One region of the Rhodococcoides fascians A25f genome, then DNA from elsewhere that is predicted to be linked to it. Evidence: predicted binding sites of a transcription regulator. Region 1 holds the regulator's gene; each other region holds the start of a gene.
The links. The regulator LexA, encoded in region 1, represses DNA repair genes until DNA is damaged. The targets are predictions, from matches to a motif close to CGAACANNTGTTCG.
Positions count from the first base shown of each region.

Region 1 (2,270 bases):
AGGATACTCAGTCATGGGCGGGTGCGATGGGGCCGGTGGTCATCTACCGGGCGCATACTCGACTACAGCTCCGTCGTGAACCTCGACCACACCCGCCGGCTGCACCCCTGCGTCGGCCGACGCAGCTCGTAGGTTCGCGATTCCGATCAGGCCACCGGCAACGACGACGACGGCAAGCACCCACAGCACGAGCGATCGCATCCGGACCGGCTGGCCGGCGAAGTGCGCCGAGGTCTCGTCGAATTCGCGATCGGCGGCCTCCCGGTCGGTGACGTCGGTCCAGGACGGCTCCAGAACCGGCAGGCATGGAGTCGTTCGCGCACCGCGCGTCGCGATGGAACTCCGCAGCGCGGGACGAGCACGGCGACGACGCTCGACGACAGTGGACCGGGTACGGACACCTGCGGTGGTGGGGCGATCGGTGGTGATGGTCATCGGAACCTCGTCTTCGCTCGTTGGATCGATTGTTCGATCAGGCGTTCGATGGACGCTTGTTCGAAGTTCTATCACGAGGCTCCGACAAAGTCTGTAGAAAACGCGACACGAGTCGAACAGATGTTTGATTCAACAGCTGATACACGCTAGATTCGTGTCAGAAACCACACGCCACACGAGTCGACACCATCAACTCCAGTCCGCGCAGACCGAACCACGCAGACCGGATCCAGGACATCAGCAGGAGGCCGACAGCATGAAGGACCAGACCTCGACGAGGTCGACCACGGGTTCCAAGACGACGGGTTCCAAGACGACCGCTTCCGCGCCCGCGAAGGCCGCAGCAGGGAAGCCTGCCGCGGAACCGACGCCCAAGGCCATGGAAGTCGGCACCGACATCAGCGCCGGCCTGACGGAGCGACAGCGAAAGGTACTCGAGGTCATTCGAGCTTCGGTGACCGAGCGCGGCTACCCGCCCAGCATTCGTGAGATCGGTGACGCCGTCGGCCTGACGTCGACGTCGTCCGTTGCCCATCAGTTACGCACTCTGGAGCGGAAGGGATTCCTACGGCGCGACGCCAATCGCCCGCGCGCGGTCGACGTTCGCGGCCTCGACGAGGTGCAGGCCGATCAAGCTGCTGCTGCGGTCGACGGTTCGTCCGAGGAACAGGACCGCCTACCGACCCCCACGTTCGTGCCGGTTCTGGGACGAATCGCAGCCGGTGGACCGATCCTGGCCGAAGAGGCCGTCGAGGATGTCTTTCCACTCCCCCGCGAATTGGTCGGTCAGGGTTCGCTGTTCCTGCTCAAGGTCGTCGGCGAGTCGATGATCGATGCAGCGATCTGCGACGGTGACTGGGTCGTGGTCCGTCAGCAGTCCGTGGCCGACAACGGAGACATCGTGGCCGCGATGATCGACGGCGAGGCCACCGTCAAGACGTTCAAGCGGTCGAAGGGCGAGGTGTGGCTGCTGCCGCACAACCCGCTGTTCGAGCCGATTCCGGGTAACAACGCTGCCATCCTCGGCAAGGTCGTCACCGTGATGCGCAAGCTGTAGGGCGACGTCTCTGCAGTGACACGCGAAGGGCCGCAGCACATTGTGCTGCGGCCCTTCGCGTTCGTCGGATCAGCAGATCAGAGGTTCAATCCGCGGCCGATGATCTCTTTCATGATCTCGGTGGTGCCGCCGTAGATCGTCTGGACACGAGAGTCCATGTAGGCCTTGGCGATCGGGTATTCCTTCATGTAGCCGTAGCCGCCGTGCAACTGCAGGCACCGGTCGATCAGCTTGACCTGATTTTCGGTGGTCCACCACTTGGCCATGGCGGCTTCCTGGACGGTCAAGGTGCCCGCGTTGAGCAGTTCGATGAACTTGTCCACCATGATGCGGGTGGCGGTGGTCTCGGTTGCCAACTCCGCCAACACGAAGCGGGTGTTCTGGAACTTTCCGATCGACTTGCCGAACGCCTTGCGATCGCGGCAGTACTGAATTGTCATGTCCAGCGCCGATTCCATGGCCGCAGCGGCGACAACAGCGATCGAGAGCCGTTCCTGGGGAAGATTCTGCATGAGGTAGATGAAGCCCATGCCTTCTTCACCGAGCAGGTTGGCCGCGGGCACGCGAACGTCGGTGAAGCTGAGTTCGGCTGTGTCCTGGGCCTTCATCCCGATCTTGTCGAGATTGCGGCCGCGCTCGAAACCGGGCATGTCGCGCTCTACGACCAGCAGACTGAAGCCCTGAGCACCCTTCTCCGGGTCGGTGCAGGCGACGACGATGATCAGATCGGCGTTGATTCCGTTGGTGATGAACGTCTTCGATCCGTTCAGCACCCAGT
Region 1 covers NZ_CP049744.1:3,174,736-3,177,005, forward strand. Annotated here, with positions in the region: gene BH93_RS14905 (hypothetical protein) at 40-435, opposite strand; gene lexA (transcriptional repressor LexA) at 815-1,492, shown strand; gene BH93_RS14915 (acyl-CoA dehydrogenase family protein) at 1,570-2,270, opposite strand, start outside.

Region 2 (2,270 bases), 2.0 Mb from region 1:
GTGGTGGGCGTGGGATGCCATGCGGATGGCGTCGCGGATGGACACGCGGGATCCGGTGGCGGTCATGGCGTAGCCGCAGCCGGCGTTCAGGTCTTTGAGGGTCATGGTGACGATGGCGGTGACGGGGAGGCCGCGGTGAGTGCCGAGGGTGCCGGAGGCGAGTGTGTGCCGGAGTGCCAGTTTCAGGGCGTCGTGACGACGTTCGTTCTGGGTGCGTCGATCACGCGCGGCGGCAGCGTCGCGCACTGCGGTGTCCGGTGCGTCATCGTCAAGGTGATGGTCACCGCCGGCGTCGGATGCGGAGTGGCCGCCGGGTTCAGCAGTGTCTGCAGTGTCGTCGGAGCCGTCGTATCCGTCGGAGTCGAGCGTGTCGTCGAACTCTGTGCGGCAACCACAGTCGGCACCGACTCCGCAGTCGCCTTTGCAGCAGTCGTCGTTACTGCAGTCGCTGGCCTCGTTGCAGGTCGTCTCATCCCACAGGCCTGCATCGCTCGACCCGGCATCACCGGACGTCGGCTCGGGCGTCGGCGCAGTGGCACTGCCGCTCCCGCCGCCGCTGGTCTGATCGTCGTGGTCGCTGGTTTCGTCGTGGACGACCGATGTCGGGTCGGCCGGATTGTTCACGCCCGGTTTCGCAGCTTTGGAGAACAAAGCCTCGAGATAGGCGCGTAGTTCGGAATCGACGCAGAAGTTGCCTTCCGACATCCCGTCGGCACCCTGCTCACCGAGGTAGAAGAACGCATCGCGTCGTTTGCGTGGCTTGGGCTTACCGTCCTCGTCCTCGTCGTAGTCGCCGTCGGGGTTGAGGATCGAGTCCAGGTGCGCCACCAACGGTGCGAAGTCGTCGGGTCGCCGGGTCGAGGCGTACCCCACCAACTGCTGTTCGGCGAGATCGCGGGTCTGCGGATCGACACTCGTCGGCAAGTGTTTGAAGAATTCGCGGATCATCTGCACATGCTTGGCATCGAGCAACCCCGCCCGCAACGCTGTCGCGGTGTGCGGCAACAACGGGGGCAGGGCTTCACCGGACAGTGCGGTGCGATCGCCCAACTCCGCAGCGAGACGCACTCGCGCCCCGGCGGTTCGTGGGGTGATCCGCAGCATCCAGGCCACCGAGCACGGCACGGACCCCGGATACACATCGAGGCCGTGTTGGGTGATCAACTCGTTGAGCCAGGTGTACGAGTACGCCGTCACGGATCGGGTGAGCGTTTCCATGCGTTGGATCACCGCACGCCGGTCGGCATTGGTCCACGACACCGACCCCTGCCCGGCCAACTCGGCGACCGCGGACTCGACACGGTCCACAAGTATCGACAGTGCGGGATCGGACACGACAGGGGGAGGCGGCACCGTCTCGATGCCGTCCACCCCTGATCCGCCGTCCCCCGAAAGCATGATCAGAATCTATCGCGACCCACCGACACACTTTCGAACACACGTTCCCGGTCGTACTTGGCTGTTGAAACGGTGGAGTGGAGCATCGAACTATGTGGGGGATTACACATCGATCGAAAGTGTGACATTGTCGATCTCGCGTAACGACGAGTCGCGTAGATGCTGGTGGCGGGGTTCAATACTTCCCAAGGCGGACGTAACGACCTCAGCAGCGTTGCTTGTTTCGGTGACGAAAGCCGCTGCTTGTCAGTACCTCCGAACTCGACTGTCGGGTCGGTGTCCAATGTTGTGTGTTGACCCAGTGGGGACGATCGACATGAACGACGCATTTAGTTTCGCCGCTTCGTGCAGTTCACCGAAGGAACTGATCACTCGACTTCAGTTCGGTACGACGGACTTGTGGCCAGAGGACGTCGCCCTTCCGACCCGTTGGCGCTGTATGGCCGATCTGATCGATTCCGATCGAGGCATGCTCGTCGAACTCGACGGTGCACCGTCGCGAGCGGTTGTGGACGCGCTCGTTGCGACGGCGGAGTTGTGCAGGCAATCGGCCACCGAGTCTGTGCCCGCGGCTGACTGGGAGTATCTCCGGCGGGCGTTGGGATGGCTCGAGCGCGGTAGTTCCGGTGTCGATCGCGCTCTCATCGCCGTGGGCCACGAGTTGGCACTCATGGGCCTCGACGGGGTGGAACAGGACTTCTCGGTTGCGACCTGGCTGTGCATGGACGTGCTGGATCGGTTTGCCTCGGCCGGCGAAACGGTTGGGTACTGGGTGCATCGTGTGAACGCTCGGGTATCGAATATTGCTGAGCAGCAGCCTGATTCGGTCTCAATTGCCGACGAGAACTCTGAGCTGACAGTGGCCGTCTGAC
Region 2 covers NZ_CP049744.1:1,138,174-1,140,443, forward strand. Annotated here, with positions in the region: gene BH93_RS05415 (HNH endonuclease signature motif containing protein) at 1-1,398, opposite strand, end outside; gene BH93_RS05420 (hypothetical protein) at 1,838-2,269, shown strand.
Region 2: a site for LexA is predicted at 1,433-1,446, ahead of BH93_RS05415 (HNH endonuclease signature motif containing protein). Genes of this name have one in related genera too.

Region 3 (2,270 bases), 540 kb from region 1:
ATCAACGTCAGATCGAACGAGCACTCACGACCGAGCTCGACGGCACCGCGTACCGCGCCCGGATAGTGCTCGAACAATTCGGCCATCTCCGCCCCGGACCGAAGATGTGCGCCGCCCGTCGGTGCCATCCAACCGGCGGCCTCGTCCAAGCTGCTGCGCGCACGTACCGCAGCCATTGCCATGGCCAACCTCCTGCTGCGCGGACTCGCGTAGTGCGCGGCCGTGGTCGCGATCATCGGAAGGCCGTACTTGCGAGCCAGTGCCGCGAGCGCATCGTTGCGCTCGTCGTCGTCCGCAATTCCGTGCCGGGTGAGTTCGACGGTGACGCGATCGGGACCGAAGCGGTCGACGAGAGTGCGCAGTGCGGCCTCGGCCGCCTCCGGACCTCCGCGCGAGAGTGCCTGCCGAACATGACCTTTCCGGCAACCGGTGAGAATCTGCCAGTGCCCGCCCGCCGCTTCGGTGAGCTCGTCGATGTCGTACTGCGGCTTACCTTTGACCCCACCGGCCAGGTGCGCGGCCGCGATCCGACGCGAGAGCCGTCGATACCCCTCTTGACCGCGGGCGAGCACCAACAGATGAGTGCCGTCGGGGTCGGTCGCTCCGGCCCTCGATCGGTCGCTGTCGAGCGATAGTTCGGCACCGAACACGGTTCCGATGCCGAGAGCTCTGGCCGCCTCAGCGAAGCGAACGACTCCGTAGAAACCGTCGTGATCGGTGATGGCAATGGATTCGAGGCCGAGGCGTACCGCTTCTTCGACCATCTCCTCCGGCTGCGAGGCACCGTCGAGAAAGCTGAACGCCGAGTGCGCGTGCAATTCTGCATACGGCGTCGTGGACAGCACGGGCTTGTCGACGGTCCGGTCGTAGACGTCCCTCTTTCGCGACCAGGCCGGGCTGTCGCCGCCGTCGCCCTCGGCCGCAGGCTTGGGACGTCCGGACAGGACGCGCTCCATCTCCGACCACGTGGGTGGTCCGTCGTTCCATCCCATCGAGCCCTCCCCTCACGCGTCACCATTGCATCGAACATCTGTTCTAATGAGAGCACGCGGGTCCGACACGATCAACTACAGTCGAGTCGCCACTGACCCCTTCCACAGAGCCGGAGCACCGTCGTGACCCGTTGGGCCTCGTTCGTCGTATCGCACAAACGATGGGTGCTGGCAGTCGTCGTTGCCGTCGTCGCCGTCGGCGGGGTGTTGGGACTGAGCGTCTTCTCGAAGCTGAGCGAGGGTGGCTACGCCGACGCCGGCAGTGAGTCGTCGGAGGTGGCACGGTTGGTGCAGGGCATCGGCCAGCCGACACCGGACATCGTGGCGATCTACACCGCACCCGACGGCGAGACGATCGACGACATCGGGCCCCGAGTGCAAGCGACGCTCGACGAGTTCACCGGTCGATACACCCTCGGCAACGTGAATTCGTACTGGACCGCGGACCCGGTCAGCAAAGAATTCCTGGTCTCGAAGGACCGAACGAAGGCGCTGGTGACGGTATCCCTCGGGGCCAACTCGGGCGTCACGTTCAACACCTTCGGCGAGCTTCCGCCCCAGCTCGAAGTACCCGGCGTCGAATCGCAGTTCGCCGGCGCGTCGGTGGTCGGAGTTTCGCTCAGTGAGACCCTCGAAAGCGACCTCGTCCGCTCGGAGCTCATCGCTGTTCCCATCACACTGCTGCTGCTGATCTTCATCTTCGGTGGCGTGATCGCCGCGGCGGTTCCGGTGTTCGTCGGCATCCTGAGCGTGCTCAGCTCCTTGGCGATCCTGCGCGTCCTCACCGAGTTCACCGAAGTCAGTTCGTTCTCGATCAACGTCGCGTCTCTGTTGGGGCTCGGCCTGGCCATCGACTACGGATTGTTCATCGTCAGCAGGTTCCGCGAGGAATTGCGGGGCGGGTCGACGTCGGTCGACGCGACCGTCCGCACCGTCGCCACTGCCGGCAAGACCGTCGTCTTCTCGGGACTGCTGTTGGTCTGCGCGTTCGCCGGCATGCTCGTCTTCCCCCAGGCAGTGATCCGGTCCCTCGGATTCGGTGCCATGGCCGCGGTGGCGAGCGCCGCTGCCCTGTCACTGACCGTCGTTCCGGCACTGCTCGCAATTCTCGGCACCCGAATCAATTCCTGGACCTGGTCACGCACCGCGTCCGATCGCAGCGATGCACGCGCACACAAGTTCTGGGGTGGTGTGGTCACCCGTGTGATGAAGCATCCAGGGATCGTCGCAGCTGTCATCGTCGCGGGGTTGCTGATCATCGCCACCCCGATCCTCAAG
Region 3 covers NZ_CP049744.1:3,709,872-3,712,141, forward strand. Annotated here, with positions in the region: gene BH93_RS17480 (error-prone DNA polymerase) at 1-992, opposite strand, end outside; gene BH93_RS17485 (MMPL family transporter) at 1,116-2,270, shown strand, end outside.
Region 3: a site for LexA is predicted at 1,024-1,037, ahead of BH93_RS17480 (error-prone DNA polymerase). Genes of this name have one in related genera too.